Regions from separate parts of the Rhizobium sp. Leaf311 genome, predicted to be linked through region 3. Evidence: riboswitches for the same ligand, from Rfam matches in the RefSeq annotation. Region 3 holds a riboswitch; each other region holds the start of a gene.

Region 1 (9,663 bases), on a different contig from region 3:
GTCGACCTTGGCGAGCATCGGCTTCCAGTCGGTGAATGCAGACTGCACCTGCGACAAAACGAAGCGTATTCGCTCCACAAGAATCTCGGCCGCTTGCGGGCTTACCGGCGCGATATGAAGCTGGATCAAGCTGACATTGTCTTGCGGAGCGTCCTTTTCAGGATCAGCAAGGCGATATCCTCCGCCAACACTTCCATCGACCGCCATGATCGGATGCACGGCGAGGTAAAGGCTGCGATAGCTGCTGGTCACCTCCCCCATCACGGAATCATAGAGGAAGGGCATGTTGCGCCCGATAATCGTCAGAACAGAAACCGGAACATCGCGGGGAGAAATGCCATCTACTTGGGACACGCCAATATATGGTGCATCCTTTTTCCAGCGAAGAAGCTCTTCTGCCGTGTGCTGTGAAGCAATGGAAAGCATTTCTGGAGAATAATACTGGATATCATCGGCGCTTGCTCGGCCATAGACGATCATAGGGTCTATGAAGGGCTTTCCGGATGCTTCGGCCAGTTTTCTGGATTTTTCGAGTTGTTTGTCGCGTTTTGGATTGTTCCGGTAGCCCATTTTGTCTTTTTCCTCCCGAAGGATGAGGGTTTATGAAGAAAAATCGAAAAATATCGTCATTTACGCCGATTTCGAATCGGATATTGGCGCGGAATTATGAATAGTTTAAGTGTGCATCAATGCTTTGAACGACGAGCGGTAAATTTATTCGATTGAATTCGCGACATTTTATCGTCGGCCTTCCCGCGCAAGTATCAAACGACTCGGTTCTGCTGACGGCCGCCACGCCTATTGTGACGGCATAGTCACGGTAGAAGCAAATTATTGATTTCCACGTATTTTTGTGATAGACCAGAAAAACTGATCCACAGCGTGGCATTTGCGTGCCCAGAAACACCACGAAAGCAAATCATCACTTGCACGCGGTCTCCGTGACATATCGATTGTTTGTGTTGTCAGCCTCCGGGTTGCGAGATGAATTATTTTTGAGTGCACGACTGTACCAGTACGAAGTCACCTGACGGTTTCCCCCGTCTCATCCGGGCCTGACCGACCCGACCCCGGAAATACCGGGTGTATGTAACAGGGAGTTTTAAGAACGAATGACGACCCAGCAGAAGAAATCTCCAGCGCGTCACGGTTTCAAGACCGGTGAAGCGATCGTTTATCCCGCTCATGGCGTCGGTACCATTTCGGCAATTGAAGAACAGGAAGTTGCGGGCATGAAGCTCGAACTGTTCGTCATTGATTTCGAAAAAGACAAAATGCGCTTGAAAGTTCCTGTGGCCAAGGCTGTCAGCATTGGTATGCGCAAGCTTTCTGAAGGGGATTTCGTCGAGCGCGCACTGAAGGTTGTTCAGGGTAAGGCTCGTGTAAAGCGCACCATGTGGTCGCGCCGCGCGCAGGAATATGATGCCAAGATCAATTCCGGTGACCTTATTGCAATCGCAGAAGTGGTTCGCGACCTTTATCGTGCCGAGAACCAGCCGGAACAGTCCTACTCGGAGCGCCAGCTCTACGAAGCTGCTCTTGATCGCATGGCTCGCGAAATTGCGGCCGTCAACAAGATGTCTGAAACAGAAGCCGTTCGTCTTGTTGAAGTGAACCTCAACAAGGGACCGAAGCGCGGCAAGACCGTTGAAGAAGAAGACACGCAGGAAGAAGAAGCCGCTTAATCAGCGTCATTTTCAAATCAAAAAACCCGGCTTTCAATCGGCACATGTTCCAAGAACATGGCCGCGTTGAAGACCGGGTTTTTGTTATTCAGAGATGATCTTCACGCGATCACCGGCTTGCACGGTCGATGTTGCGCTCATGGCATTGAGGACGCGGAACAGTTCCACCTTGCGATCTGTGCCCATCATACGGGCAGACAATGAAGCGACCGTGTCCCCTGGCTTCGTCGTGACCACCCTGACCCGAAGCGGCTTTAGCGCGGCAATTTCGCTGGGTGTCATCTTGCGGAAGCTTGTGCGCAGAATGTTTGCGACGCCATCCAGCTGCGGACTGCCCTTCGGCACCGCCGTCAGGAACCGGAAAATCTGCTGACCAACGCGGATCACGGTCACGTCGAAATCCCATTTATCCGCAGTCGCGCGTGCTGTCGCGGCAGGCAGGCCGTTGATCTCGGTTTCCCGCACGGTGTCTGGAACCAGCCCGGCCACCCAGCCGCTTGTGAGATAGTTGGCGAGCGTGGTCTGCTTAGGATCGGCAACGCCATCGAAGCGAATGGCCATCTCGCCGGGGCCCGTCGCTAGAACCGCCTCCACCTTGTTGTCGATCTGGAAGCCTTCCGGCACATCGAAGCGAATGCCGAGCGTTCCATGCAGGAAGGTGTTGCCACGGACATAGCCCTCCTGCGGGCTGTCGCCATAGAGAAGTCCATCTATGCCATTGAGGAACCAGTCCCGCCCCTTGTCGCCGACCTGGCCTTCCTGACCGAAGGCGCGGGCGTGCCTGCGCGCCAGCTCGATGCGCTGCGGCGTGTTTGGGTGGCTGGAAAGGAAGTCGAGGCTTTGATCGCTGTCTGGATCAGCCGAGGTGAAGCGGGCGTAGGCCGCCATCGAATCGAGGAAACGCGGCGATGCAAAGGGATCGTATCCCGCTTCTCCCAACATACGCACACCGATGACGTCCGCCTGCAATTCCTGCTGGCGCGAGAAGGCCGCAAGACGCAGCTTGCCACGGGCGAGCGCCTGCTTGCCGGCGAGGTCGCTTGAAAGCACTTCTGCCACGACCCTGCTGGCAATGACTTCCGCCTCTTCGCGACGTTGGCGCTCAATGCCGTGGTTGGCCGTGACGTGACCCATTTCATGCGACAGGACGGCTGCGACTTCGGAAGCATCATTGGCAAGAGCCAGAAGACCGCGGGTCACATAGAGATAGCCGCCCGGCAATGCAAAGGCGTTGATGGCAGGAGAGTTGAGAATGGTGATGCGATAGGACTGTTGTGGATTCTCAGAAACGGCGGTCAGCGCACCGGCGATACGCGCGACAAGGCGTTCCGTCTTGTCGTCGTGATATTCACCACCATAGCTGGCAACGATACGCGGATGCTCACGGGCGCCCATCTGCGCGCGCGGATCGTTCTTCTGAACCTGCTCCACGGTCTGCGGATTGTCCGAGGGCTTCAGCGTCGATTGATAGGACGGGCTAAGCAGAGATTGGCAAGACGACAGGACGAAGCTCGCTGTCACCAGCGCCAGCCCTCTTCTTAATGCCTTGCCCCTGCGCCATACATTGTGACCGGAGGTGTGGCTCTGCTGAGCCTTCACACACGTCATCATTCTGCTCGTCTGCTCCTAACGTTCCTGATCATCCGTTAATTGCAGACCAGAATACCATAACGCCCCCAAGGGCACTTGAATGCGCGAACAACGAAAATGATCCATCATGCAAAGACGTTTCGAGGGGAAGATTGTTCGCATAATACTTCAAGCAGTTATTCAAAATTCGCAAGTGCAAAAATGGTGCATCGCCTCTCTGTTTTTCAAGGCTTGACAGTGCGTCGCGTCGAAATTGTGACGCGGCGTCGAAGAGATGCGAGCGTTAAGGCAACAATCAGACATGGAGAAACATGCTGATCTCGTCGATATCGGTCGCATCGAAAAAATTCTGGGCGCTGCCTTGAAAGACAACGCGTCCATTGGAGAGGAAAACAACGGCGTCTGCCAGGCGACGTATGTCATCGGGATGATGTGTTACTAGCAGAATGCTGTTGTCCATGTCGTGATGAAGGGCCTTCAGCAAATTGGCCATGCCCGACCGCAAACCCGGATCGAGAGCCGCAAAGGGCTCATCCAGCAACATCAACGGACGCTGCCTTACCAGAGCTCGGGCAAGAGCGGCCCTTTGTCGCTCTCCGCCCGACAATGTCGAGGGCAAGCGCTTTTCAAAGCCTGAAAGTCCAACCTTCTCAAGCGCACCTTTGATTGCGGCTTTATCCGCGTTCGACAAAGACAGCGACGGGCTGACGCCGAGGCCGACATTGGTCACGATATCGAGGTGAGAAAACAGATTATTGTCCTGAAATATGATGGAGACGGGCCGCTCTGCCGGATCGAGCCCCGCCATCTCGCGCCCCTCGATAAGAACGCGCCCTTCGTCGGGGTTCTCAAAACCGGCAACGAGATTGAGCAGTGTCGACTTTCCAGATCCCGACGGCCCTACCACGGCTGTGATTTTTCCGCGCTCAAACCCGCAATCCAGCAAAAATTGCTGTTGTCCAAGCTTCAGTGAGACATTGTCGAGGCAGGCTCCCCAATCCGCAGGATTCTTCATGCAATTGCTTTCATTGAACGACGGGAAACGCCGCCTGCGGCAAGGACAAGGCAGATGACACCGAGAATGAAGGCGTAACCGGCAGCATCCTGTGTTCTGTAACTTCCCATATTGCTGTAGACCAGCCAAGGCAGGGTGACAAAGTTCTCTGATCCGAAAAGCGCAACAGCACCCAGGTCGCCGAGCGAAAGCGCCATCGCAAAGAAGAACGCCGTCGCAGTGGGACGCCACAGGACCGGCCAATCAACAAACCGGAATCGCGATAGTCCACGAAGACCCAGCGCGGCAGAAAGCCTGCCGGTGCGCGCATCATGGCTCAGGAATGCCGGCTCGATAACGCGCATGGTAAAGGGCAACGACATCAACATATTGATGATGGCGACGATAACAGGTGCAAACGCCGCCACATCGCCGAAGGGCCGCAACAGCAGAAACCAGCCACTTCCCAAAACGACGGGCGGTACAAGCAGGACGAGAGATGAGCCTGCGCCCATCAGAACAAGAAACGCCTTCAGGCTGAAACCGGCCTCTCTGCGCAAAGCAATGGCATGGCGCGCGCGCACAAGCGCATATGAAGCGAAGACGGCCAGCAGCCCGGAAAAAAGCGCGATCTGAAAGCTTGTCGCCGCTGCCTGCCGGAAAGTGGGGGCAGAAAGTAACCGCCACAGATCCGCTGAAACGCCAGCAGATGCGACCGCGCACAAGGGAGCCCCGACCAGAAACAGTACGGAAAGAATGACAGCGCTGTCCCACAAGCGAGGCCCCGCTTTTCTGCCATCCATGCGCAGCACGGGCCGACCCTGGCTTTGTCTGTCGGGCTCGGCCGAGGGTAGCAGCGCGAGCAAGGCCAGCAACGCCCCTGTCATGGCGATCTGCATCACCGAAAGCGCGATTGCGCGCGGTGGATCGAAATCAAACCGCAGCGCCTGATAGATCGCCACCTCGATTGTCGTGGCCGCAGGTCCCCCGCCCAACAGCAAGACGAGGGTGAAGCTTGTTGCGCAGAGCATGAAGATAAGTCCTGCGACCCCTGGCAAAAGTCGTGCGACGGCAGGCCATTCCACGAAGCGAAATGTAGCAAAAGGTCCAAAGCCCAGCGCCGAGCCCATGCGCCAATATTCTCCCGGCACCACCTCAAGTCCGGCCAGAAAGAAGCGGGTTGCCAGCGGAAGATTGAAGAAAACATGGGCAACAAGAATGCCGGACAGACCGTAAATACTAACGGGCGCGTCCAGACCCGCAGTCTGCAGAAGCATATTGAGGACACCCTGCCTGCCCCAGATCGATATCAGTCCAAGCGCGCCGACAATGACCGGCAAGCCCATGGGAACCGCCATCAGGCGGATGATCCATATGCGACCGGGGAAGTTACGCTGCCGGGCAAGTGCCAAGGCCACCAGCAATCCAAGCGCGACGGACAGCACTGTCGAGAGCGTCGCCTGCCAGAGCGTGAAGCGCAGTATCCGCCATGTATAGGCATCGATCAGGCCAACAGACGCGGCGCTGACGTCGAAGGACAGAAGCGCATAAATTGCAAGCCCGATGAAAAGGACGACAGCGGTAACCGTCGCGGCTCCGCCAAAGATGAACCATCGCCCTTCCCGGCGTCCTACCATGACCTGCTTCGATCCTACTTGACGCTCATCGCCGCGAGCCACTCATCGATCCAGGCCTTGCGGTTGCGCGCCACATCCTCCGGCGACATCAGAAAGGTCTTTGATGGCTGCACCAGCTTGGAGAACGCAGCAGGCAGGGGCGCGGAGGTCGGTGCCACCGGCATCATCCAGTTGTTTTCAGGAATGGTGTCCTGGAAGCCGGAGGTGAGAACGAATGCCAGAAACTGCTGCGCCAGCGCATGTTGCGGGGCATTCTTCAAGACCCCGGCAACTTCGATCTGGATGTAGTGCCCCTCATCAAAGGCGGCAGCCTGATATCTTTCGCTATTTTCCGCCACCATGTGATAGGCAGGCGACGTCGTATAGGACAATACCATCGGCGCTTCGCCTTTGGTAAAGAGGCCATAGGATTCCGACCATCCGGGTGTAACCGTCAAGATGCGGTCCTTGAGCTTCGACCAGGCCTGCGGCGCCTGATCGCCATAGACCGACTTGACCCATAGCAGCAGGCCGAGACCCGGTGTTGAGGTGCGCGGATCCTGAATGACGATTTTCTGGGCCGGATCGCCCTCGACCAGTTCCTTCATGCTTCTGGGCGGCGTTTTCATCACCTGCGTATCATAGACAACGGCGAAATGGCCGTAATCATAGGGAACGAAGACATCGTCCTGAAAGCCACCCGGCACCTTTGCCGCAGACGCATCGACCCCGGATTTTTCGAAGAGCCCGGTTTGCTTGGCTTCCGCAATCAGGTTTGTGTCGAGACCTAGAACGACATCCGCTTTTGACGATGGACCTTCCAGCTTCAGCCTGTTGAGAAGCGCCACACCATCGGCTACGCCAACGAAGTTGAGGGTGCAGTCACACGCTTTCTCGAATGCGGCCTTGACCTTAGGACCGGGGCCCCATTCTGAAACAAAGCTTTCATAAGTGTAGACGGTGAGCGTCTTCTTATCCTGCGCGGCGGCAAGACCAGGAACCATCACCGATGCCAGCATAAGGCCATGAAGGAAAATACGACGGAACATCAAAAGCACCTCCTCAAGCGACAAGGGGAAAAGGGCGTCTTGATGGAAGCCGTCTAATCCCTCCGCCGGTGTTAACCGGATCAGGTTCTTCGGGTTGGCAGAGCCTCTCAGCCTCGTTCGTGTCAGAACAAAGCACCCCGTTAGATCTGCCGAAGATGTAGTGCCTCAGGAGAGAATTAGCAAGACGGCAACGTCTAGGCCGGGGCGCTCATATGGACCAGTTCCCAGACATGGCCATCGGGATCCTGAAAGCTACCCGCATACATGAAGCCATGATCCTGCACGGGCTTCCACTCCGCCCCGCCATTGGCCAGCGCGGTGGCGATCATCTGGTCGATCTCTTCACGGCTGGAGGCAGAAACACAGGTGAGCACTTCCTTGGTGCGCATCGCATCGGCAATATCGCCATTGATGAAATCGCGGAACCGCTCCTCCTGCAGCAGCATGACGAAAATATTCTTCTCTATGATCATACATAGCGTGCGATCATCCGAGTATTCGGGATTGAAGTTGAAGCCAAGCGCGGTGAAAAACGCCTTGGATCTTGCGACATCCTTGACCGGCAGGTTGACGAAAATCATGCGCATGTCTGGCTCCTCCGCTGCAACAGAAAACGCGATCTGCGTTACTGTCATAGATGGTGCCGTGACGCCGTCGCCGCAATGAGGCCCGTCTAGCTTTCGAGTTCCTCACGCAGCATCTCGAGTTCCAGCCACTCTTCCTCCATCGTTTCGAGCTTCTGGCGAAGCTTCGACATCTCATCGGCAAGCGTGTTGAAGACCGCCGGATCTTTGGTGAAGAGGTTGGGATCAGCCATGCGTTCCTCGCGCCTGGCGATTTCTTCCTGCGCCTTCTCCATCTCCTTGGGAAGATTTTCCAGCGCGAATTTCTGCTTGAAGGACAGCTTTCCCTTGGCTTTCAAAGGCTCGGCAGCGGAGTTGGACGAAGCGGAAGCCTTGGCCTTTTCCTGCTTTTCGGCCTTTCGCTTCTCGTCCGAGGCGCCCTTGCGCTGCGCCATCATGTCCGAATAGCCACCTGCATATTCAATCCAGCGACCGTCAGGCGCATCCGGATTGGCAGGAGCGATGGTGGAAGTCACCGTGCGGTCGAGGAAGTCGCGGTCGTGGCTGACGAGGATGACAGTGCCTGCAAAACCGGCAACAATCTCCTGCAGGAGATCAAGCGTCTCGATATCGAGATCGTTGGTGGGTTCGTCGAGGATCAGAAGATTGGTCGGCCGTGCCAGAATGCGCGCCAACATGAGACGTGCGCGCTCGCCGCCCGAAAGATTACGGATCGGAGTTCTGGCCTGTTCCGGCTGGAACAGAAAATCCTTCATGTAGCCGGTCACATGCTTCAACTCGCCATTGACCAGCAGGTTTTCACCACGGCCATCGGTCAGATAATGCGCCAGCGTATCGTTGGGGTTGAGATCCTCACGCTTCTGGTCGAGCGTCGCAATCTCCAGATTGGTGCCAAGCTTGACCCAGCCGCTGTCCGGTTCCAGCTGACCGGTCAGCATCTTGAGAAGCGTTGTCTTTCCCGCACCGTTGGGACCGACGAAGCCGATGCAATCGCCCCGGTGAACACGCAACGAGAATGGCGTGACGATAGGCCGATCACCATAGGACTTGGTGATCGCATCCGCTTCGATCACCAGCTTTCCGGACTCGCGCCCTTCCGTGACGGTGGCCTGAACCGAGCCCTGCGGCCCCTTGTGCCCGCGATATTCAGCCCGCATGGCCTGCAATTCGCCCACACGCCGCATATTGCGCTTGCGCCGCGCAGTCACGCCATAGCGCATCCAGTGTTCTTCGCGCTCAATGGCCTTGCCGAGCTTGTGCTGCTCCAGCTCTTCCTCTTCGAGCACCTTGTCGCGCCATTCCTCGAAATGCGCGAACCCGCGGCTGAGACGCCGCGCCTGCCCACGATCCAGCCAGACTGTCGCTGTGGAGACCTTTTCAAGGAAGCGCCTGTCATGCGAGATCAGGACCAGGGCACTTCGCGTCTGCTGCAATTCGCTTTCCAGCCATTCGATTGTCGGCAGATCCAGATGGTTGGTCGGCTCGTCCAGCATCAGAATGTCGGGCTCTGGTGCCATGACGCGCACGAGAGCAGCGCGGCGAGCTTCGCCGCCAGAAAGGCTAGACGGATGCTCCTGCCCGGTCAGACCGAGATGTTCCAGCAGATAGGTGACGCGATAGGCATCGTCGCCAGGGCCAAGACCGGCTTCCGCATAGGCCTGAACCGTCTCGAAGTCGGCGAAATCAGGTGCTTGCTCTAGATAACGGATCGTAGCCGAAGGGTGACGGAATATCTCACCGGACTGCGCCTCTACGAGACCCGCCGCGATCTTCATCAGCGTCGATTTGCCCGAACCATTGCGGCCGACAAGGCAGATACGATCCCCCGGCTCCACCTGCAGATTGGCACCGTCGAGCAGTGGAGTAACGCCGAAGGTCAGCTTGATATCGTCGAGTTTCAGAATAGGGGGTGCCAAGGTTCAGGCTCCGGTCAAATCATAGGGACGGGCGAGCACGATGGCCTTGCCGCTTTCAAGACGAAGGTGCAATGGCCCCTCCGCCACGTTGGAAATAGTACGGGACGAGCCAAAAGCAAGCGCAAAATCTGTCAGGGGATAGCGCGCATTCCTGATTTCGAGACCCGACAGCGCCGTAAAACCGGCGACAGAAAACAACGATCCTGCCGGCAGATCGAGCGTGCGTTCC
Region 2 (9,663 bases), on a different contig from region 3:
CCGGGAAGCTCTTTGTAGGCGTTGATGACGGCCACGAGCTGGCCCACGTCCAAACTGCCTCGCAGGGTCAGATATCCGCCCAGCGCATAGAAGAAGAAAGGCGTCAGCTGTGCCAGGAAATTGTTGATGAACTTGACGATAAATTTCCACTGGTAGAGATCGTAGCGGATTTTGAAGATCTCACCCAGACGGTGCGCCGCATCCGCCCGTTCGTAATTGGATGTGTCATAGGCGTGGATCGTACCGATGCCATCGACCATTTCGCCGATGCGGCCCGCGAGTTGCCGGGCGCTCAGCTGGCGTTGTCTGCCAAGCTCGATAAGACGACGGCGCATCTGCGGAATGATGCCAACCTGAATGGCGGCCATGAAGGCGGCAATCAGGCCGAGCCAGAAATTCTGCACGAGAATGAAGAAAAGGGCCGACAGCGCTTGCCCGCCCAGAAGTGCGGGCTGGACAAAGGCATCGCCGGTAAATCCACCCAGCGGCTCTACCTCATCCTTGATCATGCTGGAGATTTCCGCACCCTTAACCCGTTTGAAGTGGGATGGCGGAAACAGAAGAATGCGGTCGATCAGCTGGAAGCGTATGCGGCGGAGAAGACGTTCGCCGAGACGACCCTTGTAGGTGTTGATGTAATATTTGAAGAGCCCGTTGACGATGACGAGAGCCAGAAATGTCAGGCTCAAGCCCATCAACATTCCCAGTCGGCTCAGTTCGATGCCCGGAAACAGCGTGACCGTCCCGATATAGGGAAGATCAAAGGCAATATGCATGAAGAGTTGCGTCGAGTTGACGCCTTCAAATCCGTCCCCCTGAATGGGGCCGTTGACGATCTGTTTTGGCAGGTCGAAGGCAAGAAAATAGGGAATCATCGAAAGAGCGACGATGAGCAGGATGTAAAGCTGCTGCCGCCGCGTGTGATTCCAGATGTAACGGGTTAGACTTTTTTCCATGTAGGATTTCTACGCCTTGCCGTGCCGAGCGGTATGATTTTCAGACCGGATACACCTGGAAATCATACGGCTCGTCTTCAGACTATGAACGGGACTGGATGGCGCGATCATAAAAATTCTCGCCCTCCGGAATGGTCAGAAGGTAATCGATGTTTGCAACTGCGTCAAAGCCGCAGTCGTGGGAAGAAGGGTGCGTTTCAGAATAGTTTAATGGCGGTTATATAGGTCAGAAACCTTGGAAAATAAGGTACCAAAGTTGGCGAATACAATATTGCCGACTTAAATTTCGTCCGTCCAGTTCAGAAGTGAAAGGCACGTCGACTGCCAAGGGATTTCAGTGCACCCGAGGGCCTGTCTCCGCTTTGGGCGTCGAGCCTCTCAAGGTCGATGTGCCTTGTCTGACCGGGTGCCAGATGAAACCAGTCGTCCGATGGTCTGAAACCTTCAGCTTCGACATGCACTGACTGGGCGAAAACGTCGGTTTTTACCCGCAACGTCCACAGACAGTCGTTGTGAACAAGCTCGGTTTCCAGCGTTGCTGGATGCATCGCCATCTGCCGCCCCTGCGGGAAATGGAAGGACGATGCGAGATGCGCGCCGCTTTTCTGATCGTAGAGATTTGCTACCGTGACATCATGCGATGGCGGCCCGAAACGGTAGGCGTAGGTCGTATCGAAGAATGCTCCGAACAAATCGGTTGCCGGGATTTTCTGCCTGTCGCGGGCGGCAAGGGTGACCGATGTTTTACCCGTCACGACCGGCTGAAGGCCGTCGCGCAGACACGTGACGTCAACGACAAGATCCATGTCGACGGCGGTTTCGTTGATGACGTGGATATCGAGCCCATTGGTACCCTCATCCGTCAGCGCCAGTTGCAGCGGACGAAAGGCGCGCCTGAGCCCATACCAGATGGACTTGGGCTCTCCCGTTGCGTCAATGACGCCCCAACCCGGCCCAGGTAGCAGGTCCTGGAGTGTCCAGACCAGTGCGCCATTGCAACTGGAGCCGCAACGCCGCCATTCCGCAAACGTCGCCTCGACAAGTTCGGCGGTGACGGCGCGGGACAGATCGAGGTAACGGTCGGCATCCTGCCGCCGCAAGACGCTGGGCTCTACAGCGTAGAGCAAGGCGAGATAGTGATCTCTCACATCCTCGAAATCCCATGATGCGCCACGATCCCTGGGCACGCGCATTTTCCACATCGGATCATGTACCGGCTTTACCGGAAGATGCTTGTCCAGTGTGCTCTGCTGCGGCACGTTGGCAAAGGCGAGGCATTCCGCCGCAAAGCGCAGATCGGCACGCCTTGCATCGTCCAAAGGTCGGCAATAGGCGCCCACGCCGTAATAGTGGCCAACCTTTTCATTCGGCAAAAACGGCAGGGCTCCGCCGAACGGCGAGTTGGGAACATAGGCCACGTCCGGGCGCAGCCGCGCTACATGGGCTGGCAACAGGTCTTCCGTCAATGGCCCTTTCCAGAACTGTTCGGAAAGGCCCATCATCGCGCCCTGCTGGTACATTTCGCTGCCGCCGCACAGCACGGTCAAGGATGGAGACAGCGCCGTGGCGCTCAGAAGCTGCGAGATTTCCGTTTCTATGTGCGCGAGAAATCCTTGATCCTTTGCCGGATAATCAAAATTGGCCAGCATCATATCCTGCCACACCATCAGCCCCAGTTCATCGCAGAGCGCGAAGAATTCCGGTGTTTCATAGGCCATGGTCCCGCCGATGCGGATCATGTTCATTCCGGCCTTCGCCGCAAGGCGCAACCAGGGTTCGTAGTCGGACCTGCCACCCGGCAGCCGCACGATATCCGCCGTCGTCCATACGGCTCCCCGGCAGAAGACGGGAACGCCGTTGATCCGGATACCAAAGCTCTTGCCATCCTCGCCATGTTCTGTCTCGATGCGCCGGAAACCGGTCGTGCCGAGCGTGAAGACCTGCTCGTCGATACGAAGCGTCACATCATGAAGCGTCGGCGTGCCGTGCGTTGCAGGCCACCATGGCTCAATATTCTCCAGCCGCAACGTGCCCTCGAAAATACCGTTCTCTGTAGCCGTCAGCTTTTCTGATCTGCCGGCGCAAGTGACTTCGACATTAGCGGCGTTGCTGTGGATACGGATCGCGAGATGAAGCAGACCTGCTCCGTCCACCGCCAGTTCAGTGCGCGATGAGACCATGTCAAAGCTGCGTTCTGTCCGGCTTGTCAGGCGAACGGGCCGCCATGGGCCTACTGCGTGAACCTCGGGGCACCAACCCGGCATATAGCCGAGCGCCGTCGTTCTGATCAGGCGCAAGCCTTGGCTGCTCATCATCTGTGGTCGCCAGCGCGCCCTCGGACCTGTTGCCTTGAGGCGTGGAGTCAGAGCGCGAAAGCAGATCGCGAGGTCATCGGCGCCTGAGGGAGTGAATGGCACGTCGGTTGCCTCGAACATGCTGTCCGAGTGCGCAACGCATTTGCCATTGAGAAAAATCTCGGCGACCGTCGCCAGCCCCTCAAAACGCAGAATGGCCGGTTCCAGCGTTTCAGATGTGATCGATACTCGATACCATGCGTCCTGGGTGTCGAGCGGCACCGGGTTCAGCCGGTCAAACGCTCCGAGGATTTCCAATGCCTGCGCAACGGTCCCGGGAACTGGTGCCGCGATGGTCTTCGCTTCTGCAGGAATGTCGCCGGGTGCTTGGAAGGCATTGGCGGGCGTCAGCGTCAGGGTCCAGCCGTGGCTCAAGAGCCGGCCTTGCGGGGTTTTGGTTGCGGACATCGCCGTCACGCTGCCTCGCTCGCCTTGCCAAGCGCAGCCTCAAGTTCCGCCATCATCTCGTCCCATGCGTCGATTGCGGGATCAAGAGCTGCTGCGAGTGGATCGAACCTGCGCCGGGCGATGGCACGGGCAAGCTGAAACTGCACGGATTTGGCGACTTCGGATATCCGCAGAGCCTGAACCGCCGCGCCGGAATGGCTTATATCCCCGCCAAGCCACTCCAGATGGCTGGCGGCCAGTTCGAAATTGGCGCCAAGCTGACGCAGCGTGTTGAATGCGTATTTATGGAAAAAGCCGAAGGGTCGGTCCGCCACTTTTTCCACCTGCGACGGGAAAACCTCGGCAAAGGCCCTTACAGGATTTTTCTTCGGTCTTCTCGCAAAATGCTGGATCAGCAGGCGCTGCGCCGCTTCCCGTCTGTCGCGATCATCAACAGGATGTTCGGGAAATTTGGCAAATTCCGTGTAGGGAAGAAAAGGAAGATCGTCATCACCGAGGTGATGCTGGAAAATGCCGGAGAAATCCTCACCTTCAAGCGCGAAATAACCGGCATTGTGGAAATATTCCAGTCTGCGGTTTTGCAGGTCCATGCGGTTTATGGCGACCGTCGTCTTGCCGTGCTCCTTGCGATAGCCGACGCCCTGCGTGTCGGGCATGTAGAAGCTGTCCATTTCGATCAGGCAGATGCGACCGCGCTGCAATTGCGTTTCGACGTGGCTCTCAAGCCTGTCGAAAATCGCGAGCTCCGTCACCCGGATGCCATAGAGCGTTTCCAGGTCTTCGAGCGGCACCTTGAAGAAGGTGAACTGATCGCCTTCGAAGTCCTGCGCCAGTGTAAAACCCAGCATGGCCTCTGGCGGCAAGGCGCTTGCCGCCAGAAGTTCGATCCACAGATCGACGTAGCAATTGGTTTCCGGCCACATCCGCTCCGATGAATGCAACGGATGTGGAAGATAGGCTTCGGCACTCAACGCCGGAAATATGCTGGTCATGCCGTCCTTAGCCCCACAAAGCGTCCCGCACGGATTGTGGCCATGTCTCGACATCCAGTCCATGTTTTGCAAACAGGGCAAGCGCAATGCGCTCCAGTCCGAAGCCGACGCAGGCGGTATGGGCAACGGCACCATCGGCGAGATTGAGGCCCCATTTTGCGCCGAATGAGTCCTGATGGTAGTTGAAGCTCATGCAAGCGGTCAGGTTGGCCGTGGATGTGACGGGCATCAGCAGCTCGAATTTCAGGTTCTGGTCGCGCTGGTTGTTGGCCAGCATCTTTCCAGCCCGCCCGAAGAAGGGATCGTTGGCGATCTCGAGCTTGACGTCCAGGCCGACCTTTTCCATCATCTCCACGCCGCGATCCATCCACAGCTGGCGGAAGTCGGTAACATCGCCTTGGGTGCCGATGCGAACATATTCACGCATACGGAAAAGCTGCTGCCGGGCCGGATCCTTGGATGGTTCATGGCGGAAGCAGTAGGACTGGATATCGTAAAGACCGCCGCCGCTGGGGAGGTTGCCGCGCTTGGCGATGGTCGGATAGAGCGGGTAGCAGGCAGCAGGGGTCAGGACGATATCGGTAATCTTCTGGTCTTTCGTCCAGTCGGTGCCCTCGTCCATGCTCTTGATCAGGCTGACATGATCCAGTTCGCAGCCGCAGAAGGAGTGGACCGTGCCGGCCAGTTGCGGAAAGCTTTTCATGTAACCGCTTTTTTCGAAATAGGCGCGGTTGATGCCGGGGGGGAAGCGGATCACTTCCGCATTGTCTGCACCGCCGAACTTGCCGATGAGGCGTTCGAATCCTGAAATGACGTCTTCGAACTGGCCGCTGCGACCGTAGAGTCCATCGACGCCGGTATCGATCAGCAGTCCCTTGTCGAACAGGCGATCGAGAAACGATGTTTGCATATCCATGGTTTTATCCCGAGAGGCTGGTGTCCTGCTTCTGCACGAGCAGGAGATTGGCGGAGTTGCTGAGGATTCGGTCATTGGAGATCATCAGCTGTGCCGAATGGGCATCTCGAAGATGCCGCCCGAGGCTGAAGGGCGTACCGTTCTTGTAGCCCATGATGCCGCAGATCAGCATGGCATGGTTGATGATTTCCAGAATGGTTTCCGACGAGCATATCTTGACGTTGTTCATGGCGATGGCAAAGGCCATCGACATCAGCCGGTCGGGATCGTTTCTGGTGTCTTCATAGGCCTTGAGACCAGCAATGACGTTCGATTTCACAATCTGCAGCTTGCTGGATACTTCTGCCAGACGAATAGCGCCTGGAGGTGCGACACCGGGCGACTTGCGGGCTGCTGCGCGAACGAATGCCTGGGCGCGGAGGACAGCATCGGCGGCGATGCCGTACCACACGCCGCTCCACAAAAGGTGGGAGGTTGCCAGCATGGATTGCGCGGCGATTTCCGCAAAGGGTTTCGGAAAAATCTGCTGTGCGGGCGCTTGGCCCTTGAACAGAAATCCGTCCGAGCACGTGCCTCGCATACCCAGCGTGTTCCAGACATGCGTCTTTTCAAGGCTGTACTGGTTCTTCAGGAAAACCGTCATGACCTGGTCGGCAGGCGCAGCATCGGCATGGGCGCGCGATGTAATGAGAATGGCGTCCGCTTCACTGCCGTAGGAAATGACGGTGGCGTTTTTTTCCAGCGTGCAATTCTCGCCATCGATATGGATCGCGCAGATCGAGTTTCGCAGATTTCCGCCTATGCCGCCTTCCGTCGTTGCCGAACCCAGCAGAAGCTGCTCGGCTGCCACACGCCGCATGAAATCGGTGTGCCAGGCGCGCTCCTCACCATGCTCGACAAGGCTGGATGCCTTAATGTGGTGCATGGCGAAAATCATTGCCGTTGCAGAGCAGGACTGCCCAAGGGTGCAGCAGATGTCCGCAATCTGCGAAAGGCTGGCACTCTCGCCGCCGAGATGTGCCGGAACCTGAATCCCCAGAAGCCGTTCCGAGCGCAGGGCATCGACAGCTTCCTTCGGGAACCGTGCGGCCGCATCGACGTCATCCGCATGGTGTGCGGCGATTGACGCGACCCGAGCCGCGCGCGCAGAGAGCGTGGCATTGGGCGGTGCGACGGAAAGGTCCATTACGCCGCCTCTTTGCCGTCGAGAATCGTCTTCACTGTGGTTTCGATTGCGTGGATGCTCGCAAATGACTTGCGATTGAGCATACTGTCAGGAAATTCGATATCGAATGCGTCTTCGATACCAAGCATCAACTGTACTGATGCGAAAGAAGAAAGTCCCGCTGCATAAAGATCAGCGTCGTCAGCGATTGTATCGACCGGCGCAGGGAGCTGCCCGAATTTCGATAGTATTTCACGAATTGTTGAATTCATTCCCTATATTCTCCCATATTAGCGCGTCATCATAACGCATTCTTCGAAATAAGCTGGAAAAAATAACATTCGTATAAATGGCTAGGTTAATTTGTCGTGACCGCTAAAAAAGCGCCCAATATCGCAACTTGACAAAAGATGACGCCGGGTCTTTCATTGCGACATTCACCAGGGGGGTCCCGGCAAGGGGCTGAGATACTGCTAGCGCGCGCAGTGACCCGTTGAACCTGATCCAGTTCATACTGGCGTAGGGACGGTGCAAACGCGGAACTGGCAGTTCGACCTCGTCGAACATTATCGCTATTCGTCCGTGGTTTTTCGTCTTCATGCTCGAACTGGGTCTCCACTGTCTTTGCTTTGGAGCCTCACGATGAACATTGCCGCTAAAAATCTCTCGCCTGTCGTCACCACAGGCCCGCTTCCTGCCTCCACTAAAATCTACAAGCCGGGAACCCTTCACCCCCATATTCGTGTGCCGATGCGAGAAATCGCCGTGCATCCAACAGCCGGCGAACCGCCGGTCACAGTCTATGATTCCTCCGGCCCCTACACCGACCCTTCCCATACCGTCAGCATCGAGAGCGGCTTGCCCCGGCTGCGTCATGACTGGGTCGTCGCTCGGGGCGATGTGGAGGTCTATGATGGCCGCCACGTCAAACCGGAGGATAACGGCTTTGCGACGGGCGAGCGGCTGACACCTGAATTCCCGCTGCGTCATCGGCCGTTGAAAGCCAGGGACGGGAAGGCCGTCACGCAGCTCGCATATGCCCGAGCAGGTATCATCACACCGGAAATGGAATTTATCGCCATTCGTGAGAACCTTGGCCGCGAGGCGATCAAGGACAAGCTGGTGCGCGATGGCGAAAGTTTTGGTGCACATATTCCAGATTTCGTCACGCCGGAATTTGTGCGTCAGGAAGTCGCCGCTGGCCGGGCGATCATTCCCGCCAATATCAACCACCCGGAAGCCGAGCCGATGATTATCGGCCGCAATTTTCTGGTCAAGATCAACGCCAATATCGGAAACTCTGCGGTGACCTCCTCCATGGCGGATGAGGTCGACAAGATGGTTTGGGCCATCCGCTGGGGTGGCGACACCGTTATGGACCTTTCCACCGGTCGCAACATCCATAATATCCGGGAATGGATCATCCGCAACTCTCCGGTCCCGATTGGCACTGTCCCTCTCTATCAGGCGCTGGAAAAGGTGGGCGGCATTGCCGAAGACCTGACCTGGGAGGTGTTTCGCGATACTTTGATCGAGCAGGCCGAGCAGGGCGTCGACTATTTCACCATCCATGCGGGTGTGCGGTTGCATTACATTCCGCTCACCGTCAACAGGGTCACCGGTATCGTTTCGCGTGGTGGCTCCATCATGGCCAAGTGGTGTCTGCATCACCACAAGGAGTCCTTCCTCTACGAGCATTTCGAGGAAATCTGCGACATCTGCCGGGCCTATGACGTTTCCTTTTCGTTAGGCGATGGCCTGCGTCCCGGCTCTATTGCCGATGCCAATGATGCTGCGCAGTTTGCAGAACTGGAAACGCTTGGAGAACTGACACAGATCGCCTGGGCGAAAGACTGTCAGGTGATGATCGAAGGGCCTGGCCATGTGCCAATGCACAAGATCAAGGAGAACATGGACAAGCAGCTGAAGGTCTGCGGCGAGGCACCCTTCTATACGCTTGGGCCGCTCACCACCGATATTGCCCCCGGCTATGACCACATCACCTCAGGCATCGGCGCTGCCATGATCGGCTGGTTCGGCACGGCCATGCTTTGCTACGTCACGCCAAAGGAGCATCTCGGTCTGCCGGACCGCAATGACGTCAAGGTTGGCGTGATCACCTACAAGATCGCCGCCCATGCCGCCGATCTCGCCAAAGGACATCCGGCGGCACAGATCCGCGACAATGCGCTATCGCGGGCGCGCTTCGAGTTTCGTTGGGAAGATCAGTTCAACCTGTCGCTCGACCCTGAGACAGCCAGGTCCTTTCACGATGAGACCCTGCCCAAGGAAGCGCACAAGGTCGCCCATTTCTGCTCGATGTGCGGGCCTAAATTCTGCTCGATGCGGATTTCGCACGACATTCGTGCCGAGGCGCAGAAGGAAGGTCTGGAAGCCATGGCGCAGAAATTCCAGCAGGGCGGTGATCTCTATATGCCGCTGGAAAAACCGGCAGAGGGCTGAGATGGATGTTCTTATCAAGGGCGCAGGCGTTGCGGGTCTGACGGTTGCGCTGGAACTTTCCCGCCGCGGTGCCTGCGTTACCTTTTGCGATCCGGCGCATCAACCAGGGCGCGGTGCGTCCTGGTTTGCGGGCGGCATGTTGGCACCCTGGTGCGAAAGGGAGAGTGCGGATGAGGCGGTGTTGACGCTCGGCCAATCCGCCCTCGACTGGTGGGACGAGGCCACGCCGGGTCTTGTTGTCCGCAAAGGCACGCTGGTTGTGGCCCAAGGCAGGGACAAGGCTGAACTGTCGCGCTTTGCGTCGCGCACGACGGGTTATCGCTGGGTGGATGAGGCCGAAATTGCGGCGCTCGAACCTGATCTCGCAGGGCGTTTTCCGATCGGTCTTTTCTTTGAGGGCGAGGGGCAT
Region 3 (9,663 bases):
CAAGGCAGTTCAGAACCGGCGTAATGTTCATCGCCGTGCAGGAGGTTTCGTTGCCCGGCTGTAATCCGTTGAGAACGAAGATTTGCGCATCACCGGCAAGGCGAAGGCGCAGGGCGATTGCCTCATCCATATGGGCGACGAAGAAATGACGGCAGCCAGCGTCGTAAAGCACGGGCGCGACCATGTCTGCGCCCAAACCATAGGCATTCGCCTTCACAACGGCGCTCGTTATCGAGGCGGGTGCCTTTGCCTTCAACAGGAGATAATTGTCACGAAGCGCGCCCAGGTCTATCGTCAGATAGCCGCTGGCACCGCCACTTACCGTCTGGCGATTGATCGTCATATTCATCGTCGTTCCCTTATTATTGGGAACAAGTCTATTGCAACAATCATCGAATTTTTGCAGTTTGATGTGCAGATTATTCGAATGATTGGCTCAGCACGCAATTTTCAACGGCAGAACGGAATATCTTTATGTCTTCTCTGGACGCTACCGATCGCCACATCATCCGCCTGCTTCGGCTGAATGCCCGCATCAGCAATGCCAAACTGGCCGCCGAAGTCGGGCTTTCGCCGTCTGCTTGCCTTCGCCGCGTCGATATTCTCGAGCGGGAAGGTGTCATCCGCGGCTATACCGCGCTGACGGGAAGCGCGGCTGGTGGCGATGTCATCTCCGTTATCGTCCAGATCACGCTTGACCGGCAGACGGAAGATTTCCTGAATCGTTTCGAAAATGCCGTTCGCCGTTACCCGGAAATCCGGGAATGCTATCTGATGACTGGCGGATCGGACTACTTTCTGCGGGTAGAAGTTGAAACCGCAGGGGATTTCGAGCGCGTCCACAAGGATATCCTGTCGAAACTGCCGGGAGTATCCCGCATCCATTCCAGTTTTGCCATTCGCAACGCCTTGGCAAGCCCAAAGCCGAGAGCGTGAGAACGGTCGACCGCGCTTTGGGTGTGACAAGCTGCAGTCAGGCACTCCACCAGCGATAAAAATGATGCACGGGGCCGTGCCCGCCGCCTACCCGCAAGGTGCGTCCCGCAGCCAACGCCCCCTGGAGGTAATCTTTTGCCAGACCAATAGCGTCGGCCAAGGGATAACCCAGAGCCAGATTGGCCGTGATGGCAGATGCCAACGTACAGCCGGTCCCGTGGTCGTTTCGGGTTTCGAGCCGGGGCATGGCGAATTCCTGAACGCCCGTCGAATCCAGGAGAATATCGATACTCTCCGAGCCGGAGGCGTGCCCGCCCTTGATCAGGACTGCGCCGACGCCGGTCTTCAGGATTGTTTCGGCCTGCTGGATAACCTCATTGCGGGATGCGGCCATTTTCATTCCGCACAAGAGAGCAGCCTCAGGCAGGTTTGGTGTTGCCAGCACCGCCAGGGGAAGCAGCATGGACCGCAGACCCTCGACAGCATCTTCCTGCAGCAAGCGATCTCCAGATGTCGCCACCATCACCGGGTCCAACACCACAGGCATTTTGCGGCCTTGCAGGCCTGCGGCGATGCATTCGATGGTCTCGGTGCGCGAGACCATCCCGATCTTGACGGCATCGACCGTGAGATCAGAGAATACAGCGTCCATCTGGGCCCGCACCATTCCGGCCGAGACGTCTTCAACGGCGGTAACGCCCCTGGTGTTTTGTGCGGTGATGGCGGTCAAAACGCTGGCGCCATACACGCCCAAGGCAGAGAATGTCTTGAGGTCGGCCTGTATGCCCGCGCCTCCGCCGCTATCGGAGCCCGCAATTGTCAGTGCGATGACTGTCATCTGCGTGCCTCCAGCGCAATATCCACATGATGGCGGAAGTCCCGGGCTGCGGCGGCAATATCGGTGGCGCGAAACAGCCCGGAAATAACCGCCACACCGTCTGCGCCTGCGGCGATGAGGGCGGGCACTTTGTCCAGTGTGATGCCTGCTATAGCGCCGACCGGCATATCGGGCCGCATGTTGTTCAGAATGTTCCGAAGTTCCCTGAAGCCCTCCAGCCCAACGGGAGCGTCGGGGTTTACTTTCGAGACGGTATCGAAAACGCCGCCGATACAGGCATAGTCTGCCGGTGCGTTGCCCGCGCGCTCGGCGTCGTCCATGTTTTTGACCGTCAGGCCAATAATGGCAGCAGGCCCGAGCAGCCGCCTTGCCGTTGCCGCGTCCATGTCATCGGCACCCAGATGGACGCCATCCGCGCCAGACGCGAGCGCTACGTCGACCCGGTCATTGATGACGAGCGGAACGCCCGTGCCTTGCAGAGCTTGCAGAATGAGAACTGCCTGCTGGATCATCTCTCGGGTCGAGGAGTGCTTGTCGCGGTACTGGATGATGGTCGCCCCATGCCGCGCCGCCACCGCTGCGAGTTCCGGAAGGGGGGCGATATCGGCCAGCGATTTATCGACCAGCGCGTTCAGCCTGTAATCAATTCTCATGTCGTTCAATCCTCGCAAGCGAAACTATGTCATCGGTACTCAGTCCGTTCACGGCATCGAGAAACGCCGCCTCGAACGTCCCCGGACCACGCGAATGCCGTGCCGCAATTTCCGCAGAAACGCCTGTGACGGTCAGCGCGGCTGCGGCCGCCAGAAGCGGGTCTGTCTCAACCGCCATGAATGCTGCAATGACGCCGCCGGAGAGGCAGCCGGTGCCGGTGACTTTCGCCATCCAGGGATGACCGTTGTGGATGGTTGCCGCCCTGTTCTGGTCCTGAAGCAGGTCCTGCGGCCCGGTCTGGATACGCAGCGCCTTGGCGACATCGCCGATCACGGACATTTCCGCTTGGTTGCCGCGCACGATTGCGGGGCCGAGCGCAAGCATCTCCCTGGCAAATGCTAGGCGGGATGGGGAATAATCGCAGTGAACAGGGTCAATGATCCAGGGCTTGCCCTTGGCGTTTGCAATGGCGACTGCTTGCCGGATGACCTTGCGGCGTGCCTCGTCCAGCGTGCCAAGGTTGATTGTCAGCGCATCGACCATGAGGACGAAGTCCTCGATCTCCTCCGGCGATGACGTCATGGAGGGAATGCCGCCGACAGCGGTTATACCGTCTGCCGTGAATTTCTGGACGACGGTATTCATCAGGCAGTGCACCCGCGGACGTCGCTCGCGCACCCGCGTTAAAAGCTCGCCCGCCTTTTGGGCCGTGGGGAAATCGATCATGGTTTTCTCAGCACTCCAGACGTCTCGATGCAGAGACCCGGGCCAAGCGGAGAAGAGAAAAGCATTGCCTGCGCAGACTGTTCCGTTCCTACGCCGGCATGACCCGGATCAGGTTCAAGGGTCCGGCTCAGCGCCATCTCAGCATCGTCAGATGCTCCCCTCGGAATGTCTCGAAAGTGGCGTCTTTTACGCCTGCTGTCAATGGCGCGAAGGCATGGCAGTGCCACACCTTCGCGGCAACCATCAGGTCAAATGCACGACGGTTTTTTCGCGTGCAGATTTGAGTGCCGCATCGGCCAGCTTCAAGGCGATGAGGCCGTCCTTTGCGGAAGGCGAGGGTGCGGCATTGTTCTCGATGGCATCGATGAAGGCCGCGATCTCGGCGGCGTAGGCTGCTGTGTAACGCGTCATGAAGAAATCGTGCAGAGGCGGACGCGTATAGCCATCCTTCGTCGCGATCTCGATGGAAACGGGCCGCTGGTTTTCTGCGGCTACCGAGCCGAGCGAACCGTGGACTTCGATGCGCTGATCATAGCCATAGGTCGCGCGCCGTGAGTTGGAAATCATCGCCTGACGTCCCGTCGCCGTGGTCAAGACGATACTGGCGCTATCGTAATCGCCGAGTTCCCCGATCTTGGGGTCCACGAGAACGGAGCCGCTTGCAAACACGCTGACAATCTCTTCGCCGAGCAGGAACCGGGCGATGTCGAAATCATGGATGGTCATGTCGCGGAAGATGCCGCCCGAAACCTTGATATATTCCGGCGGCGGCGCGCCCGGGTCACGGCTGGTGATGGTCACCATCTCGACCTTGCCGATCTGGCCGTCATCTATTGCTTTGCGCACGGCACGGAAATGCGGATCAAAACGGCGATTGAAGCCAAGCATGATCTTGGCGCCCGTCTCTTCCACCACATCGATGCAGGATTGGGCACGTGCGACATCCAGATCGATCGGCTTCTCGCAGAAAATAGCCTTGCCAGCGCGTGCAAAGCGCTCGATCAGATCGGCGTGGGTATTGGTAGGTGTGCAGATGATAACCGCATCAATGTCGGGATTGGCGAGAACGGCATCGATGGTGCTGATCTCGCAACCGGTTTCATCGGCAATCGCCTGAGCTGCCTCCTGAAAGGCGTCCACCACGGCAACCAGCTTTGCACGCTTGTCAGAGGCAATTGCCTTGGCGTGCACTTTCCCAATGCGCCCGGCACCCAGCAAGGCCAATTTCGTAACCATCGTTTCCTCCCGATCTGGTCATCTGGGCGCGTTGGTCGCGGTCGAGAATAGAAAGTCGGCGCGAGCACGAAACCCATTTTGGAATATATGTTCCATCTTGCTAGATGCCCGTTTCATTTGTGTCAAGCAGTCTTGAGCGACAGGTGCAGGCCAGATATTTCGAGCAGCAAAAATCCCATGCGCACACGCCCGCGCACTCCTTGTCGGCTGCGTCTCTTTGGGAATGTCTGGAAGGTCTCGCGCTTAGCTCTCCGGCATCCCCGGTATCTGATTGATCGTCCGCATCTGGTTGATGGTGCGATCCGCCAGATGCTCCGCGCGCGCCTTGGACCGGTCAGCATCTTCGGGAAAGGTGTAGGTCATGTATGACAATGAGGTTTCAAGGTCATTGTTGTTGTGGCCAAGGATAGCGGCGAAATAGCTGTTCTTGGTGACCCGTGGGGGCGCGAAATTGCGGAACGCTATTTCCGCGTAGAGATGACGCAGGCCATAGGGTTTTGCCGGTTCTTCCTTGGGCCAGATATCTTCGAATTTGGCGATAACTGCATCCCGCAGGGGCAGACGAACTTCCGAGGTGAAGTCGTCGACGCTTAGCCCCAGCCAAAGCTTTCCATCGCTACTCTCGCGCAGGCGGCGATAGGCGTCGAGGACGATTTTCGATTGCTCAAGCACAGGAATTTCATAGGTGACACCGAATTTCGTGCCTTCGCCCTGCTTGGTCTTGGCCTGACCGTTGAAAAGCACACTCCATTTCGAAACGCCCTTGCCATAGGGCGCAGGCTTGAGTTCCGCCTGTGTGAAGATTTCATAGGGGCGACGCCCGGTCGTTCCCATCAGTCCAATAGCAATCGTCATGGGATCGGATGCGAGCAGGTAGCGGCGACACCGCTTCATGACTTCGGCATGGTTTTCGAATGTAATCAAAGAACCGTGCTTCTTGGCAATCTTCGCCATCTTGATCTTGCGTGCCTCATCGTAAAGCTGAGGCGTTCCGGCGGCGATGCGCAGCATCGGGTGCTCATCGCCAAAGGCCTCACGCAAGGCATTCCGGTATTTCGTGATGTAGGAGATTACGGTTGCCTGCGCCTTGTCCTTCATCGAGTCCATTTCGCGATCCCACAGGGCCTGCATCTCCGCCTTGGTCGAAACACCGTTGGTGGCGGCAATGAAGTTGGCAACGCGCAGGAGAAAACGCGGCTTGCGGCCAACCATATTGGCCTCGGCCCGCTCGAGTTTTTCCCGGATGGAAGTGGCGACACCGATGGCGGGATAGTCTGCCGCCTTTATATAGGTATCCAGCCGCTCCCGAAGTTTTTTCATGTTGCAGATGGCAAGCGGAGTCGTCTTGGGACCGAAGGCGTCTTTCAACGCGTATCTATATTTTACAATATATAGCTCGAGCGTCTTTTCCGTGCGTCCGTTTTCGAAGTGAAATCGCACCTCTTCGTTCCAGAGTGCGCCAATTTTCTTCGTGTCATACGTGCCGTCTGACTTTTTGGTATTTTTTATTTTTTCGATAAATTCCCCGATGCGGTCTACCAGCACGGGTGTTTTGGTTTTTCTTTTTTCGGCAACGGACATGCTTGACCCCGGCAATATGATTCGCACTGCAAAAAGTATATTTTATAATGACTTTGAAAAGCCAGTCTTCTTTATTAGCTCTATTGAAACGGCTGTGTCGGAGCTATGGCAGGGCGTGTAAACCACTGTGGCCCGGCCTCCGACATATAGATGTGGTCTTCCAGACGTATTCCGAATTTGCCCGGATAGACCAGCATCGGTTCGTTGGAAAAGCACATTCCCTTTGCAAGCGGCAAAGCGTTGCCACGAACGATATAAGGTGCTTCGTGGATTTCCAGGCCAAGCCCGTGACCGGCGCGATGCGGTAACCCCGGCATGGCATAATCCGGCCCGAGCCCATGTTTCCTAAAGACCGCGCGGGCCGCGTCGTCGAGACTGCCGCAGGCTGCGCCGATTCTGGCTGCGTCAAAAACCGCCTGCTGCGCTTCGCGCTCGATAGCCCATGCATCCGCAAAGGCAGCGTCTGGTTCTTCCAGCACATAGGTGCGGGTAATATCGGAGTGGTAGCCTTCGATGCGCAAACCGGTGTCTACCAGAATGACATCGCCTTCCTGCAGCACCTGGTCGCCATCCGCGCCATGCGGGAGTGACGTTGCCGTTCCAAAGGAAACGATGCAGAAGTAGGAACCGCTGCCGCCGCTGAGCGCCCGGTGCTGTTCATCGATGAACTGAATAACCTGCGAGGCGCGAATGCCGGGTTTCATTGCTGCGTGCGCGCGCCTGTGGACCTCAAGCGTAAGATCCATCGCATATTGGATGATCTCGATTTCTGCCGAAGACTTCAGACTGCGCAGGCCGCTGATGAGATGTCCGCCGTCGACAAGCCTGTCCTGTCCACAGGCCTTGGCCAGTGCGTGATAGACAAAAAGCGGCAAGGCATCATCCAGCGCGATTCGGCCCGCTCTGCCAACAATCCGTGCCACCAGTTCCGCCGGGCTTTCTTCTTCCTGCCAGAGGTGGATGTCGCCCTCGATATGCGGCAGCGTGTCGACGCGCGACTTCTCAAATCCCGGCACAATATAGTGCAGCGCAGATTGCGTGATGACGGCTCCCAGAAGCCGCTCGCTCTGGTGCCAGACGAGGCCGGTGAAATAACGCAAACTCTCGGTCGAGCCGAGAAGCAGTGCGTCTATATCTTGCTCGCGCATAGCAAGACGCAATCGCTCCAGCCGTTGCAGGCGTTCTGCGGTGGAGATGGAGGCTGGTCCGGGGGGCTTGAACATGCGTCGATCTCAAATTGATTTGACACCACATGGATTAGCGGCTTGCAGTGTTGTATTCAATATGTCGACCGAGAAATTACAGCCTTGGGCTACTGACCGAGACGCTTTTTCAACGATGAAACGATACGTTTGGTCAGGGCCTCGTAATCCTCGTCGAAATGGTGCCCTCCCTCGATCCCGATCGTCTCCACACCCTTGTCTTTGAGCGCAGGGCAAGCAGCTTCTTCGTCTTCGGTGCCGTAAACGCACTGCACGATTTTCGGGTTGATCTTTGCCAGATCCGCGACGGGGTCCTGCGCTCCGGAACCTGACACACCAAGCCATCCGCCGACAGAGATTTCGTATGATACTTCATGCGAGAGCGAAAGCAGGCTCATCTGAACGACGCGGGCTTTGTCCTTTTCCGGCAGGGTGTTGAAGGTCACGGGCAAAACGTCGGCACCAAAGGAATAGCCGATCAAAAGAACGTTCTTGACCTTCCACTCCTTGCGATAGGTATCGATGATACGTGAAAGGTCCGAGGCTATATCCTGCGGTTTTTTCTCCGACCAGAAATAACGCAAGGAATCCACGCCGATGGTCGGTACGCCATCCTGCTGAAGGAAGCTGCCGATATCCTTGTCCAGATCGCGCCATCCGCCATCGCCGGAATAGATGATGGCCATTGTGTCCATGGTGGGCTTGGCCTCAAGCACGGTCAAGGGCAACCCAAGTGGATCATCGCTGTTTCCGGCTGCGTCGATACGGTCGGTAAGAGCCTGCGCGAGGGCCGCCTGCGCCTCATCCGTCACGTCTTTGACGTCAATGTCCGGGTGGGATTTGGTAAGCTCTTCCACATGCGCGCGGCCCTTGGCATCGGCCTTCGGGCTAAAGACGACGCTGACCGGCGCCGGCAGGGGTCCGTCTGTCAGGCCGTAGATCATGCGGCCATTATCCGGCTGCTTGGTCGCTGGCGTGCAGAGGATTTTTTCAAGCGGAATGCCCGCAACCGGATCAACGGCTACAGCCTCGCTGATTGTTGCTGCAGGGCTTTGCGCGATCATGGCAAGCGCAAGCGTCGCGCCATCTCCGACACCGGCAATGATGGGCGGGCGGTAGTTGGACACTCCGGCCTTTCGCTGAATTTCCTGCGCAAGTTCCTCAATGTCCGAGATCATATAGATGCACTCATCCTCATTGGCCTTGAGTGCCTCTATGTATTTCGGCATGTCTATTCCAACGACAGCCGCGCCTTTCTCGACCAGCGCCTCTGCTTCCGTCTGCTCTGCCTCACCCCATCCGCTTGCGCCCGATATCAGGAAGACATTGGCGGTCAGGTCTCCGTCCGGCAGGAGAATATGGTCTGCGGGGATCATGCCTGTCTGAAAACCATTGGCTTCCTGTGCGGATGCACAGACCGGAACGAAGGTCGCAGCCGCCAGCAATGCGATTTTCAGGTATTGGAGGGCTGTCATTTACCAATCACTCCTCTGACGCCGCCGCTGATGAGGACGGTTGCGTCCATAAGCGCCAAGGCGGCACTCGTTCCGTTGGAAACCGCGACATAGCGTGGCTCCCATTTCGGGTGAAATTTCGACTTGAACGCCCTCAGACCCTTGAAGTTGTAAAAACGTTCGCCGTGTTCGAACAATGTGCCACCAACCCGGTCCCAGACAGGCGCGGCCTCTCTCTTGGACATGCCGGAAAGTGGCGCCATGCCAAGGTTGAAATAGGAGTAACCCTGTTCGCGCATATATTCAATAATGCTGACAAACAGGAAGTCCATCGACCCTCGTGGCGCATCGGGCGAAAAGCGCATGAGATCGACGGTCACTTCATCCTTTGTCTCGGTCATCAGCAGGTTCGCGAAAGCGGTGATCTGGCCGTCCTTGCGCAATACCGCGACCGGCTGCGAGAGGATGTAATCCTTTTCGAACGATCCGAGCGAGAAGGTCTTTTCCCGGGTGTTGTGATGCGCCAGCCACGAGTCCGATACGTTCTTCAGGGCATCGTAGATTTCAGGAACATCCGGCGTATCAACGACGGAGAACGTCAAGCCGTCGCGGGCGCCACGGCTGAGCGACTGCCTCAGATTGGCGAGCTTTCCGCCCTTCAGTTCGAACCGCTTGAGATCCACCATGGCGAGTTCACCGAGCTTGAAAGCCCGAAGTCCCGCATCGGCGCAGTAGGGGAGAATGGCAGGCGAAATCTGATAGAAGACCGCTCTGGCACCGGATGCGCGCGCCTGCTCGACGAATTGCCAGACAAGGTCGGAGAAATCGTTCTCGTCACCGACCGGATCGGCCAGCGCAATCCATGAGCGGCCTCGAATGCCGTACATGATGAAGGCGTTGCCGCTCTCCGACAACATGACGTGCTTGTCGCCCATACGTACGAGGTTGGCGTCCGCAACGCCCTGTTTTTCGACGATCGCGGTTGCCTTTTGAATATCCTCAGGATGGATTTCATCTGGTCTGTAGATGACGGGTC

The links. Region 3 has a riboswitch for thiamine pyrophosphate ahead of ASF69_RS05100 (hydroxyethylthiazole kinase). Riboswitches for the same ligand answer to the same signal wherever they lie in the genome.
Region 1: another riboswitch for thiamine pyrophosphate. It lies ahead of thiB (thiamine ABC transporter substrate binding subunit); the one in region 3 lies ahead of ASF69_RS05100 (hydroxyethylthiazole kinase).
Region 2: another riboswitch for thiamine pyrophosphate. It lies ahead of thiC (phosphomethylpyrimidine synthase ThiC); the one in region 3 lies ahead of ASF69_RS05100 (hydroxyethylthiazole kinase).

What each region holds. Positions count from the first base shown of each region.
Region 1 covers NZ_LMNZ01000022.1:18,387-28,049, reverse strand. Annotated here, with positions in the region: gene ASF69_RS20770 (NAD-glutamate dehydrogenase) at 1-570, opposite strand, end outside; gene ASF69_RS20765 (CarD family transcriptional regulator) at 1,113-1,685, shown strand; gene ASF69_RS20760 (M48 family metalloprotease) at 1,770-3,296, opposite strand; gene ASF69_RS20755 (ATP-binding cassette domain-containing protein) at 3,571-4,290, opposite strand; gene thiP (thiamine/thiamine pyrophosphate ABC transporter permease ThiP) at 4,287-5,906, opposite strand; gene thiB (thiamine ABC transporter substrate binding subunit) at 5,921-6,934, opposite strand; TPP riboswitch at 6,975-7,084, opposite strand; gene ASF69_RS20740 (VOC family protein) at 7,129-7,521, opposite strand; gene ASF69_RS20735 (ABC-F family ATP-binding cassette domain-containing protein) at 7,608-9,434, opposite strand; gene ASF69_RS20730 (thiamine diphosphokinase) at 9,438-9,663, opposite strand, start outside.
Region 2 covers NZ_LMNZ01000022.1:132,267-141,929, forward strand. Annotated here, with positions in the region: gene ASF69_RS21225 (ABC transporter ATP-binding protein) at 1-956, opposite strand, end outside; gene ASF69_RS21230 (glycoside hydrolase family 2 protein) at 1,256-3,718, opposite strand; gene ASF69_RS21235 (DUF1839 family protein) at 3,724-4,710, opposite strand; gene ASF69_RS21240 (amino acid--[acyl-carrier-protein] ligase) at 4,718-5,626, opposite strand; gene ASF69_RS21245 (acyl-CoA dehydrogenase family protein) at 5,631-6,812, opposite strand; gene ASF69_RS21250 (acyl carrier protein) at 6,812-7,063, opposite strand; TPP riboswitch at 7,224-7,335, shown strand; gene thiC (phosphomethylpyrimidine synthase ThiC) at 7,434-9,254, shown strand; gene thiO (glycine oxidase ThiO) at 9,256-9,663, shown strand, end outside.
Region 3 covers NZ_LMNZ01000002.1:196,506-206,168, reverse strand. Annotated here, with positions in the region: gene alr (alanine racemase) at 1-349, opposite strand, end outside; gene ASF69_RS05115 (Lrp/AsnC family transcriptional regulator) at 475-936, shown strand; gene thiD (bifunctional hydroxymethylpyrimidine kinase/phosphomethylpyrimidine kinase) at 974-1,774, opposite strand; gene thiE (thiamine phosphate synthase) at 1,771-2,436, opposite strand; gene ASF69_RS05100 (hydroxyethylthiazole kinase) at 2,417-3,154, opposite strand; TPP riboswitch at 3,223-3,325, opposite strand; gene iolG (inositol 2-dehydrogenase) at 3,398-4,390, opposite strand; gene ASF69_RS05090 (telomere resolvase) at 4,634-5,971, opposite strand; gene ASF69_RS05085 (Xaa-Pro peptidase family protein) at 6,052-7,194, opposite strand; gene ASF69_RS05080 (AcvB/VirJ family lysyl-phosphatidylglycerol hydrolase) at 7,284-8,648, opposite strand; gene mprF (bifunctional lysylphosphatidylglycerol flippase/synthetase MprF) at 8,645-9,663, opposite strand, start outside.